Regions from separate parts of the Bilifractor sp. LCP19S3_H10 genome, predicted to be linked through region 2. Evidence: predicted binding sites of a transcription regulator. Region 2 holds the regulator's gene; each other region holds the start of a gene.
What was found. The regulator Rex, encoded in region 2, represses fermentation and respiration genes when NADH is low (regulators of the CRP and FNR family bind a similar motif). The targets are predictions, from matches to a motif close to ATTGTTAANTANTTAACAAT.
Positions count from the first base shown of each region.

Region 1 (3,187 bases), on a different contig from region 2:
ACACTTTGTGACTTTACAAGACTAAAATGTACTGTATAAGCTCTTCGAAAACGCATACAGGATCGTCACGCGCGAAGCGTGTGAAAGAGACTGTATGCGATTTCGAAGGCAACAGGTATGAGCACGAAGTGACGCAGGAGCGGCACGGAAGTGCGAATACCTGTAGGATTGCGGGAGTGCGAAGCACGGAGCAATCCGTAGCTTATACATTTTGTGGCACGATTTATCGTATAAGGGTTTATTGGATATGCTTATGATTATAAAGGTGATCCTGACAGTATTCGTAGTTTCCGTTGCATTTGGAACAGAACCGGAATTCGAGATTCGGGTCATCGAGTTCTGTTCGTCCGCACACGGCACAGCGGTGAATCGGCCGTCGGCCGCTGTTCGGATTGCCCTGGCCGGCGCCGAAGGTGCTGCGATCAATTTTATCTCCTCTGTTTGCGCTGTTTCCGTAAGGGGAGCTGTTCTGCCCGCTATTGTAGGGAGAACTGTTCCGGCCGGTGTTGTAGCCGTTCATGTAGCGGCGGAAATTTCTCCGCGTCTGCCGCTGGCTTTTGCTCATCCCCTGCGTGCCATGTGTGAGGAAGAAGAAAATAATCGTGCCGGCGAGTGAGCAGACAATCATGATGATCCTCGGAAGACGCATTGACGCGGGGGAACTGATGACGTCATAGATCAGATAAATGATGTCAACGATGGCCAGGTATTTGATCCGGATCGGTATGATGAACATAAACAGCATTTTCTGATCGGGAAAGGTCAGGGCGAATCCGAGGAAGATGGACAGACTGACATAGTACGTGGAGAACATCATTCCATAATCCACACCGGTGAAGGCGTACAGGACGAATGCGCCGATGACAGTCATGATCAGGCCGAAGAAAATGTATACGTCATAGAGAAAATCGCCCCAGGTCCGTTCCAGGAGTGTTCCGAGCTGATAGTAACAGATCAGCATGATGATGGTCCAGATATTCAGAGATGACGGGGGAATCAGCCACCAGGATACGAGACGCCACACCTGTCCCTTCAGAATAAGAGATGGTGAAAGCGTCAGATAGTTAAAGACCGTTCCATATTCCGGATTCATGAGGGCCATGAAGTAGAGGATATATCCTGCTACATAGGTCATAATGATGTAAATGGTCAGATGATGGATTGCATACTTTCCGATTTTCCGTTCCAGTTTGTGTAAAAAATCCATGGATCCTGTCCTTTCTTTCCCGTATTAAGACGGATGTCAGGTGAAACAGAATATCCTGTCATCCGGTGATACGATATTGCCGGCTCTCTTGTTAATTTCTACAATTATAAGGGGCAGCCGAAGGGTTGTCAACGTCGCACAATGCCGCAGCCCTGGCGTCGTACAATGCCTCAGCCCTGGCGTTGGCTGTCTGCAATATTTGACGCATCTTTCTCGTATTCTTCGTTGATAACAATTTAACAAAATGACATAATATGGAATTGTAATCCCGGTTGGATGAAGGCGGATATTAGGACTTTTCAGGCCGGGGTTAGGACAGAACATCGGAATCACAGAGGATTCCGGAACGGTCTCAGAGAATTATACAAGACAGATTCCATAAAGGAGGATACTATGGCTAGATTACGTTTAATGAGAGCACCGCTAAAGTATGTTCAGGGAAAGGATTCGCTGCTTCATTTCTGTGAGCAGCTGCAGGATCTCGGATCAAAATGGCTTTTTATCTGTTCACACAGCGGATATAAGAATTGCCATGATAAAATCGAGAAGAGTTTTGAGGGAACAGATAACGTCCGTCATTATGAAGTATTCAGCGGCATCTCCAGTATCGGCGAGATTGAAAAGATGCGGAAGATTGTCCGTGAGGAAGGCATCGATACGGTAGTAGGCGTAGGCGGAGGATCGGCGATTGATACCGCCAAGGCAACCGCATACTATGAGAAGATCCATGATGTCTCCTGCCCCACTGTCTGCGCGACAGATGCTCCCTGCACAGGACTTTCTGTTATTTACAACGATGATCATTCGTTTAACAGCTATCTCTTCTATCCGAAAAACCCGGATGCCGTAATAGTGGACAGCGCGGTTATCGCAAACGCGCCGACCCGTTTTCTGATTGCGGGCATTGGTGATGCGCTCGGAACATATTTCGAGGGAAGAGCCTGCGTTCGTACCGATGCGCCGAGCCTTGAAAATGGTGGAATTACCCGTTCTGCCATGGCGCTCTGTGAGCTTTGCTACAAGACACTGCGTGACTACAGCGCGGCAGCAATTCGCGCTTGTGAGAATCATGTGGTAACACCCGCCCTGGATGCGATCATTGAGGCAAATACCTATCTCTCGGGTGTAGGTGCGGACAATGCCGGGCTGGCAGCTGCGCACTCCTTCTACAACGGGTATACCGGTCTCGAGAACCATCCGGCACAGCACGGATTATGTGTTGCATTCGGTACGCTGGTTCAGCTGCAGCTTGAGGGCGCTCCCCGTGAAGAGTTCGTTGAAGTGCAGAACTTTTGCCGTGAGACGGGGCTTCCGGTTACGCTTGCAGAGCTCGGTGTAACTACTGATGAACAGGTCAGAAAGATTGCAGAGCTGGCTTGCGTTGAAGGGGAATCCATTCACAACATGGTTGCGGATGTTACGGCGGAGCAGCTGTATGACGCAATCCTGGCTGCAGATGCACTTGGAAAAGAACTGCAATAAGGAATAAAGCGGTTCGTTTCCGGTTCGTGTGTGAAGCGGTGAAGGAGGTGCGGGGGATTGAAAGGACAGCTCCCCTGTGCTAAAGTGATTTATATTGGAGGCGGATGGACTGTTTCGCGGCCATCCGCCTCATATTTTTACCATTCAGTCAGGAGAAAAAAGCATGGCGGGATCAACTTTTGGAACAATCTTTCGCGTCACTACCTGGGGAGAGTCGCACGGCAAGGGAGTCGGCGTTGTCGTGGACGGATGTCCGGCGGGGCTTCCTCTTAAAGAGGAGGATATACAGCCCTTTATGGACCGGAGGAAACCCGGCCAGAGCCGGTATACAACGAAGCGTGCGGAATCCGACAAAATTGAAATTTTATCCGGCACTTTTGAGGGGATGACCACAGGAACGCCGATTTCGATGATGGTACATAACACCGATCAACACTCGGGGGATTACAGCAGCATCATGGATAAATACCGCCCCGGACATGCGGATTACGGATTTGA
Region 1 covers NZ_JBQKFT010000019.1:13,107-16,293, forward strand. Annotated here, with positions in the region: gene ACTQZS_RS12545 (hypothetical protein) at 239-1,207, opposite strand; gene ACTQZS_RS12550 (glycerol dehydrogenase) at 1,601-2,689, shown strand; gene aroC (chorismate synthase) at 2,853-3,187, shown strand, end outside.
Region 1: a site for Rex is predicted at 1,432-1,451, ahead of ACTQZS_RS12550 (glycerol dehydrogenase). Genes of this name have one in related genera too.

Region 2 (3,187 bases):
CGCCCGCGCTCGCCGCCGCTGATCGAAGAGATCTTTTTGTACACATCATCGCCGGTAAACAGGAAGGCAGCGAGGACATTGCGGATCTCTGTTTCGGTCAGAGAGGGGTAGTCGTCTGCGATCTGCTGAAAAATCGTCTTCTCCGGGTCAAGCAGCTGCTGCTCCTGATCGTAATACCCGATATGGACCTTGGAACCGAGTGCGATTTTTCCCTCATCCGGTGTCAGAAGGCCGTTGATCATCTTCAGAATCGTGGACTTTCCGGTTCCGTTGTCACCGATGATTGCGACCCGTTCTCCACGCTTGATCTCAAAGGACTGATTCCGGAAGAGAAGGAGCCCCGGAAAAGACTTGGACAGACCGGTCACAGTGAGCACATCCTTGCCGCTTTCCGTCCTCGGCTTCAGCTCAATGCGCATATCCGCGCTGACTTCCTGCGGTTTTTCCAGTACCTCCATTTTATCGAGCATTTTTTCTCTGGATTCCGCGCGCTTGATGGACTTCTCCCGGTTAAACTGTTTCAGCTTCGTGATGACCGCTTCCTGATGACGGATTTCAGCCTGCTGCTTCGCCCACGCGTTGTACTGTGCCTTGCGCACGATCGATTTCTTCCGGCTGTATTCGTTGTAGTTTCCCTCGAAGCTCATGGATCTTCCGTTTTCGATCTCGATAACCCGCGTGACGATGCGGTTCAGGAAATACCGGTCATGAGAGACGATGAGCACAGTTCCCGGATAATTGATAAGAAAATTCTCCAGCCACTCGATGGAGGAGAGATCCAGGTGGTTGGTCGGCTCATCGAGAAGCAGGATATCCGGCTTTGTCAGCAGGAGCTTTCCCAGAACGACCCGTGTCTTCTGACCGCCGGAGAGGGAGCCCAGACGGCGGTCAAAATCTTTTTCCTCAAATCCGAGTCCCTTCAGGACGCCTGTGATCTCGCTCTCCGCCGCATATCCGTTCTGAAGCTCAAACTCATGCATCAGCTCTGTATAGCGATTCATCAGCGAAACGGCCTCTTCGCCCGTGACCGTGTCCATCCGGCGCTCCATCTCCCGCAGGCGCTGCTCCATATCAAGGATGTCCTGCTTTGCCTTCCGGACCTCCTGGTAGATCGTCTCGTCTGATTCCATGTCCTGGTACTGTGCCAGATATCCCATGGTCTTGCCGTGCGTGACGGTGACTTCTCCGGTGTCCGGGCTGAGAGCCCCGGTAATGATCCGGAGCAGCGTCGATTTGCCCGCTCCGTTCACACCGATCAGAGCGGCCTTGTCCCTTTCTTCAATATGAAAGGAAATATCCTTCAGGATTTCCTCTGATCCAAATGTCTTGCTGATATTCTGACAGGAGAGAATCATATCTGTCCACCTCACACATTCGTAGCTTTTCCTGTTTGCGCCCCGCCGCCTCTCTGGCGGAGCATTTACCTTCCAATTATACCGAAAAAAACCGACAAAGCAAGGGCGGCAGGAAAAAGAGAAATACTTTGACAAAAATTAGACAATTACATATAATGGTAGTAGCTTCAAGGAGGTTTTCTTATATGAGTCAGAAAGAGATTTCGAAAGCCGTTATCAAGAGGCTGCCCCGTTATTACCGGTATCTCGGTGAACTGCAGGAGGCCGGCGTTGAGCGGATTTCTTCCGGTGAACTCAGTCAGCAGATGAAGGTGACCGCCTCTCAGATCCGGCAGGATCTGAATAATTTCGGCGGTTTCGGGCAGCAGGGCTACGGTTATAATGTGCAGTATCTTCGGGAGGAGATTGCCAAAATTCTCGGACTGGACCGCATACACAATATTATTATTATCGGTGTCGGGCATCTGGGACAGGCTCTCGCGAATTACACGAACTTTGAGAAGAACAGTTTCCGTATCATCGGGCTCTTCGACAATAATCCCGAATTGAAGGGCAAGGTCATCCGCGGTGTTCCAATCCGTATGACGGAAGAGATTCCGGCCTTTCTCCGGGAGAATGATGTCGAAATCGCGACGCTGACGCTTCCGAAGGAGTATGCCATTGAGGTGAGCAAGATGTTGATCGAGAACGGCATTCACGCCATCTGGAATTTTGCGCACACCGATCTGAACCTTGTGGTGCCGAAGAATGTGGCTGTTCAGAATGTTCATCTGTCCGAAAGTCTGATGCGGCTGTCCTACAACCTCAAGACACTCGAAGAGAAGTAGACACCTGCCGATACAAGACGATACAAGAGCCCCTCGCGTAGATGGGGGCTCTTTTTGGAACAGAAAAGAGAAACATTATCGGATCACATAAATTGGGGCAGAGAAGAGAACGGTTATTGGATCTCATGAATTGCGCTGTCCTTCAGCAGAAAGGGAGGATACAGAATGAAACTGATCTTGAGTGCAAGGCAGCATCAGGACGCAGACCGAAGCGCTGTCGCGGCGGGGATGCCTTCCATGGTCCTCATGGAGCGGGCGGCACTTGCCTGTGCATCAGAAATTGAAAAACGGCAGTATGATATGGATCGGGTCCTCGTCGTCTGCGGAACGGGAAACAACGGCGGAGACGGAGTCGCCGTTGCCCGCATTCTCTGCGAGGAAGGATACAGCTGCACGGTTTTTCTTGCCGGACCGGAGGAAAAATTCAGCGAACAGCTGAAACAGCAGCTTCACATCATCGAGGGTTTTCCGATTCCGGTCATCCGCGCACGCAGGACGCCTGGCGAGGAGCTGGCGGATTTCCATCCGGAGGATTATTCTCTTATCATAGACGCTCTCTTTGGAATCGGACTCAAGCGTGACATCACCGGAATCTATGCCGAACTCATTGACCGGATCAATCATTCCGAGCTTCCTGTCGCCGCTGTCGATATGCCGTCCGGTGTCAACACCGACTCCGGCATGATCATGGGGACGGCTGTCCGGGCGGATCTCACCGTCACCTTCACAACCGGAAAGGCCGGGCTCTACATCTATCCCGGAGCAGCCTGTGCCGGAAAGGTCAAGGTAAAGCAAATCGGCATTCCGCTTTCCAGAAAGATCACAAAAGCCTGCCAGCTGTATACCATCGAACACAGTGATCTTGATTATCTCCCGAAGCGTGATGAATCCGGAAACAAGGGAACCTTCCGGAAGATCCTCGTCATCGCCGGATCACGGAATATCTGCGGGGCGGCATATCTTTCCGCAAAGGCCGCACTTCTGACCGGTGTCGGAATGGTGAAA
Region 2 covers NZ_JBQKFT010000002.1:40,172-43,358, forward strand. Annotated here, with positions in the region: gene ACTQZS_RS02065 (ABC-F family ATP-binding cassette domain-containing protein) at 1-1,355, opposite strand, end outside; gene ACTQZS_RS02070 (redox-sensing transcriptional repressor Rex) at 1,541-2,182, shown strand; gene ACTQZS_RS02075 (NAD(P)H-hydrate dehydratase) at 2,348-3,187, shown strand, end outside.

Region 3 (3,187 bases), on a different contig from region 2:
TCCAGCGGCAGATATTGCACGCCGTACTCCTTCTCCCTCTCTGCCGGGAGGGGATGTCTTTTATAATAGAAAATATCACGCGTTCCGTAAGCCTTCAGAAGATGTGCGGTACGCCTGGCAATATTTCCGAATCCCACTAGCCCGACCGTGCAGTCAGACAGCTCCCTCAGCGATCCTGACCGGATATATCCGCCTTTTACCTGAATTTGCCGTCCGTCCCGGACCGCCTGGTCTCCGTTCACCACATCCCGCAGCATTCCAACCATCAGAAGAACCGTCTGCTCCGCTACCGCGGAAGCATTCATTCCCTGACTGCTGCAGACATAGATTCCACGATCGGCAGCCGCCTCTGTGTCGATCTGGTCATAAGCCACTCCCTCAGAGTGAATCATCCTGAGATTCGGCATCCCGGCGATCAGGTCACCGGATACCCTCGAGATGGCATCCGCTACAATGTAATCCGCATCCTTCGCCCGGGAAAGGTACTCGATATCCGTCAGCCCCCTCGGCATTTCTATGATCTCCAGCCTGGAGAGATACGGGTTTCCGGCTGCGTACTTCTCAATATTTCCCTTTTCCCCGATATGTAAAACCTTCATCAATAATTCCCTTTCATATATCTACTGTATAAGCTCTTCGAAAACGCAGACAGGATCGTCGCACGCGAAGCGCGCATAAGAGACTGTATGCGATTTCGAAGGCAACAGGTATGAGGATGAAGCGCGAACGCCGCGAAATCCTCATACCTGTAGGATTGCGAGAGTGCGAAGCACGGAGCAATCCGTAGCTTATACAGTGTGTAGCACAATGTATCTTTATTGTATATCCCTTCATTATCCCGACGCTGCGCTGCCGGAACCTGTACCTCCGCCAGTTGTTCCTCTGATATCCGTTCTTCCATGCCTGTTCTTCTGTCGATTTTTCTATTATGCACTTCCGGCATCGGAAGGTTCAAGACCAGAAGCGCCGAACAACAAGACAAAATCTATCTGTCCTTACCTGCCCGCTGTGCAGATTCGTCATATTTTCAGGAAGCTCTTCTGATTTTTTTGTTGATTCGGTACAGAAAATTGCCTGATTCTGCTATTCCCGTATTGACGAAATATCCTGAATACGATAGATTAATACTATGAAAGTATGTTAAATATTGCACAATCTTTCGGTAATCTGAAACAGACTCAGAAGTGATGACTCTGGGTGTTTTTTTGCGGTATTCACCGCAAAAGGGAAATGCAGTACTATTTCTATTGACAAGGAGGATGTCAAGTTATGAAACGTCTGAAGGTTAACAAAGAAGCCGAGTGCATGAACTGCCTCACCTGCGTTCAGGTATGTGCGAATACCTATTTCAAGAGCGACGATCTGGATCTTGCCGCTCTGCGGATCGAGACGGTAAACGAAGTATTCCCCTTCGAGACCAAACCGGTAACCTGTATTCAGTGCGGCAAGTGTGCCCGGAACTGCCCGCAGAACGCTATCACACAGAACAAATTCGGTGTTTACATGGTGAACAAGAAACTCTGCACAGGCTGCGGAACCTGCGTTGAGGTCTGCCCGATGCATGTGATGAGAAAAGATCCCGCAACCGAAAAGGCATTCAAATGCATTGCCTGTGGCAAGTGTGCGCAGGCCTGCCCGATGGACTGCCTGTTTATTGAAGAAAAATAAAAATGGTCCGGAGCGACAGACGCCCGGTGAAGGCACACCGCGCAAGCGGGTCCTTTACCGGGCGTTTACTGTTAAGCTCTTCGAAAACGCAGACCGACGAAGTCGGTCACCTGCAGGATTGCGAGAGTGCGAAGCACGGAGCAATCCGTAGTTTATACAGTGTGTGGCACGATGAATCGTATGAGGGTTTACTGGATATAAGAAATTAGTAAGTACTGATTCTAGGATCGCTATTCCAATCTTATAAAATATGTAACTATTCCGCACATTATCATTTCAGGCGCAATAAGGCCACTTGTGGGCTCTTCCCCGGCTGAAGTTATTATGTGCTCTGAAACCGAAGGTTTCCCGACTCCTCACATCGAGAGAACCGCAGATTCTCAAGACTGGGGAGCAGAATAGATACTGAAATATAGGGATTGATGATTAAAATGGGATTTGAAAGGAAAGGCTCAATGACAAGGAAAACAGCTGCAATTAACGACCTCTCCGGCATGGGACGCTGTTCTCTGGTGGCGGATATTTCGGTTCTCTCCGCCATGGGAATTTCCGTGAACCCGGTACCAACCGCTGTACTGACGGCGCAGACCGAATACACGGGATACTACTCCAGAGACTGCACCGCGGACCTGCCGCATTATCTCTCGCACTGGTCCTCGCTCGATGCCCGCTTCGACGGCATTCTGACCGGCTATCTGGCGGATTCCTCTCAGACCTCTTTTGTCAGGGATTTCCTGGCGCAGTTCAAGACCGGGGAAACCACGCTTCTGGTCGATCCCGTCATGGGAGATGACGGCTTCACCTACGCAAATTTTTCGCCCGATCTGCTCCGCGACATGAAGGTTCTCGCCGAACAGGCCGATATCCTGACCCCAAACATCACAGAGCTCTGTCTTCTGACCGGCGCAGAACCCGCAGAACTTCTTTCCTATCCTGCAGCGTCGCTTCTGGAACAGATCCGGGACCGGGCCCGTTCCCTTCTGAACAAGCCGGGGAAAACAATTCTCGTCACGGGTTTATCCGGGGAGCTCTGCAATCACTCCGCTGACGGAACACAACCAAAGATCGGCAATCTGCTTGTAAACAGCGAGGAAGAGACATTGTATCTCTTCCCACACGAAAAAGGGCACTTTTCCGGAACCGGCGATCTTTTCGCCGCTATTGTCCTCGGCGGACGTCTCAACGGATGGAGCTGGGACAGAACCGTCAGGACTGCCGGAGACTTTCTGTCCGCCGGCGTTCACGACTCCATCGTAGCCGGCACTTCCTTCCTCGACGGAATTAATTATGAAAAGTATCTGCCGATGCTGATGCCGGACATATGCTCTGACATTCGCTGACGAAGTATGCACGGCTCTCTCAAGCTCCGGTCTTCGCGTCTTTGGCTCAGAGGATGGGCAGCCATGACCTGACTGGAAATACAGACGGACATACGCGATGGCCGGAAATTCAGACGGACATACACTATGGCTTCAAATTCAGACGGACATACACTATGGCTGCAAATTCAGACGGACAT
Region 3 covers NZ_JBQKFT010000021.1:5,419-8,605, reverse strand. Annotated here, with positions in the region: gene ACTQZS_RS13045 (NAD(P)-dependent oxidoreductase) at 1-599, opposite strand, end outside; gene ACTQZS_RS13040 (4Fe-4S dicluster domain-containing protein) at 1,270-1,668, shown strand; gene ACTQZS_RS13035 (bifunctional hydroxymethylpyrimidine kinase/phosphomethylpyrimidine kinase) at 2,124-3,008, shown strand.
Region 3: a site for Rex is predicted at 1,137-1,156, ahead of ACTQZS_RS13040 (4Fe-4S dicluster domain-containing protein). Genes of this name have one in related genera too.

Region 4 (3,187 bases), on a different contig from region 2:
TTTGTTCTGGCTGGCGATGCATGTCTGAGGCAGGCGAACGGGCGGCTATGAATACAGATTCTGTTGTGGCTGGCGATACATGTCTGAGGCAGGCGAACGGGCGGCTATGAATACAGATTCTGTTCTGGCGCTGGCGATGCATGTCTGAGGCAGGCAGATGGCCGTAAATGCATGCCTGAAAGAGGCAGACGCCGACGAAGAGAAATGCGAATACGAACACTCAGGAAGCGGAACTGCCTGTGGGCCCGGAGGACGCCGGGGTCTTTAGTGTCGCTGCATAGATGGCCCAGGGGATGGAGTCTGCAATTTCGATGCACCGGATATTCTCCTGCCGGATTTCGGAGGCATGAAGGTTTACATCGATGCCGATGCCGTGCTGTCTGGATACGAACAGATAAATTAGTGAGCTCTCCATTGTACGGATGGAGATCTGTGGCACAAAGCCGAGCTCCTGACATTTGGTGACGATGGAGTGAAAAATACTGAATTTCTCGTTGAGCGTGATCAGCTTCTCTTCCTGGAGATCCACGAATGACAGTACATCTCTATCATACAGCGGATGCCCCTGAGGAACCACGGCACAGAGTCTCGTCTCGAAGATTTTCTGCTCATGCACCATGGGGGAGCGAAAATGATCGACTACATAGGCGGTGTCGATTTTGCCGCCCAGGAGCAGATCTTTGATGTTCTGATTGAAATCCTCTGTCCATTCCACGCTCTCTGATCCGATCAGCTTCTGATTCAGCGTCCGCAGCGCGGGGACGGATTGAAGAGCCCGGATGACGCCGCAGGCGAAACCGACCCGGAGAGAGCGGCGGGAGAAATCCATTCGCTTCATCTCCATTTCAAGATCCTGCAGCCGGTACAGCAGCTCGCGGCTGTGCCTGTACAGGTAATCCCCGCTCTTGGTGGGAATGAGCCCTGCCGATGACCGGCGAAAGAGAACCACGCCGAGCTCATCCTCCAGGCGGTTCAGATTTTTTCCCATACCCTGCGGGGAAATATAAAAACGTTCGGAAGCTTTGTTCAAACTTCCGGTTTCATAGCAGGCACAGAAATAACGAAGCGTTTTTGTATCCATTCCCTGAGTATGCCTCCTTCTTACATGATGTCCATTCGCTGAGCATGTTTCCTTCTTACATGATGCCCATTTCCTGGGTGCGTCTCATTCTTGTATGACGGGATCTGTCTTTCTGCATTATACCCCAGATAAGGATGAGTTTATACTTTTTCAGACAAAAACCATACAATCATTATGAAGGGATGAAAAAAATAGTTTCTACTCGTATGAGTCTGGTTGATGGCGGAAGCCGGGAAGGCGATGTAAGATAGATTTAGTTAATTTGTTAACGATATCGCGCCATCAATCTGAAATGAGTGTACAGGAGGATGTTATGAGAACCAGAAAATACCCGAATCTCTGCAAACCAATCACGATCGGCAGAACTACCTTTCGCAACCGTATGTTTTCCGCACCTATGGGTGGAACGGATATCACGAATGACGGCTGCATCGGACCAAAATCCACGGCTTTTTATGAGCTGCGTTCCAAGGGAGGCGCAGCGGCGGTCACGGTAAGTGAGTGCATGGTTCACCCACAGACGGACGGATCGCACGCCTATCATCTCGATGAGTCTATTCTGAACTCCCTGGCCTGCGCAACCTATACGGCGGATGCAATCCGCAGGCATGGCGGGATTCCGAGTCTGGAACTGTCGCACTCTGGTATGTTTGCCGGCACCTACATGACAGATAAGAAGAAGCAGCACGATCTGCATCAGTGGGGGCCCTCGGATACCGTTCGCGGAGACGGCGTGCAGGTGAAGGCTCTGACAAAGGAAATGATTGAAGACATTGTGGCAGCGTACGGGCATGTGGCAGGACTGGCAAAGCGCGCGGGTTTTGAAATGATCATGATTCATGGCGGGCACGGCTGGCTGATCAATCAGTTTCTGTCTCCCCTGTTCAATCATCGGACAGATGAATATGGCGGGTCACTGGAAAACCGCACCCGGTTTGCTGTGGAGGTTCTTCAGTCGGTGAGAGAGGCGGTAGGCCCGTTCTTCCCTGTTGAATTTCGAATGAGCGGCGCTGAGTTCACGGAGGGCGGATATGGCCTTGATGAAGGTGTCCGTATTGCACAGGCGATCGAGCCCTATGCGGATATCATACACGTGTCGGCCGGCACCTATCAGAAGACGTTCGGCATCACGCATCCGTCAATGTTCGAGGACCACGGACGCAACGTGTATCTGGCGGCAGAGATCCGGAAGCATGTGCATAAGCCGGTAGCTACGATCGGAGGCCTGAACGACCCGGCGCAAATGGAGGAGATCATTGCTTCGGGAAAAGCGGATATCGTGTATATGGGACGCGCCCTTCTGGCCGATCCCTTCCTTCCGAGAAAAATCAACGAGGGCAGAGAGGATGAGATCGTGCGGTGTCTGCGGTGCTTTACGTGTATGGCGGAGCGGGCGGCTACGTCTACAAGACGCTGTACGGTCAATCCGCTGATCGGAAGAGAACTGGAAGGCGATGAGATCCAGCCCGCACCGGTAAAGAAAAAGGTTCTCGTGGCAGGCGGCGGCCCGGGCGGTCTGTATGCGGCTTATACCGCTGCGAGACGGGGACATCAGGTGGTCCTCTGTGAGAAGGAAAAAGAAGTCGGCGGCATTCTGAAATCGGAACAGGCGCTCCCGTTCAAGTATGAGATGTACCAGCTCTCCGGAACATACCGGCTGCTCTGCGAGAAGGCGGGAGTTGAGATCCGTACCGGTGTCGAGGTGACGCCGGAGTATGTCGACAGCGAGGCGCCGGACGCGCTGATCATTGCGGTCGGCTCCACACCTCTCGTACCTCCGATTCCGGGGCTGCGCGGGGAAAACGGAGCAAACGTCATTGTGGTCAACAACTATTATCTGGAAAAAGAGCGCTGTACGGATCATGTCGTTGTATTCGGCGGCGGACTCGCGGGCTGTGAGTGTGCCGTTCATCTCGGGCAGGAGGGAAAGCATGTCGAGATCGTTGAGATGCGGGATATGCTTGCGCCGGACGCAAACGTCCGCCACCGTCCTCTGCTGATGGCACAGATTGATAAATATTGTACGGTCCATACCGGTTACAAGGGACTCGAGGTCACAAAAGAGGGAATCCTCTGTGAGACAAAGGCCGGAGAGAAGGTTCTGGT
Region 4 covers NZ_JBQKFT010000011.1:103,735-106,921, reverse strand. Annotated here, with positions in the region: gene ACTQZS_RS10020 (CdaR family transcriptional regulator) at 1-28, shown strand, start outside; gene ACTQZS_RS10015 (LysR family transcriptional regulator) at 221-1,081, opposite strand; gene ACTQZS_RS10010 (oxidoreductase) at 1,395-3,187, shown strand, end outside.
Region 4: a site for Rex is predicted at 1,335-1,354, ahead of ACTQZS_RS10010 (oxidoreductase). Genes of this name have one in related genera too.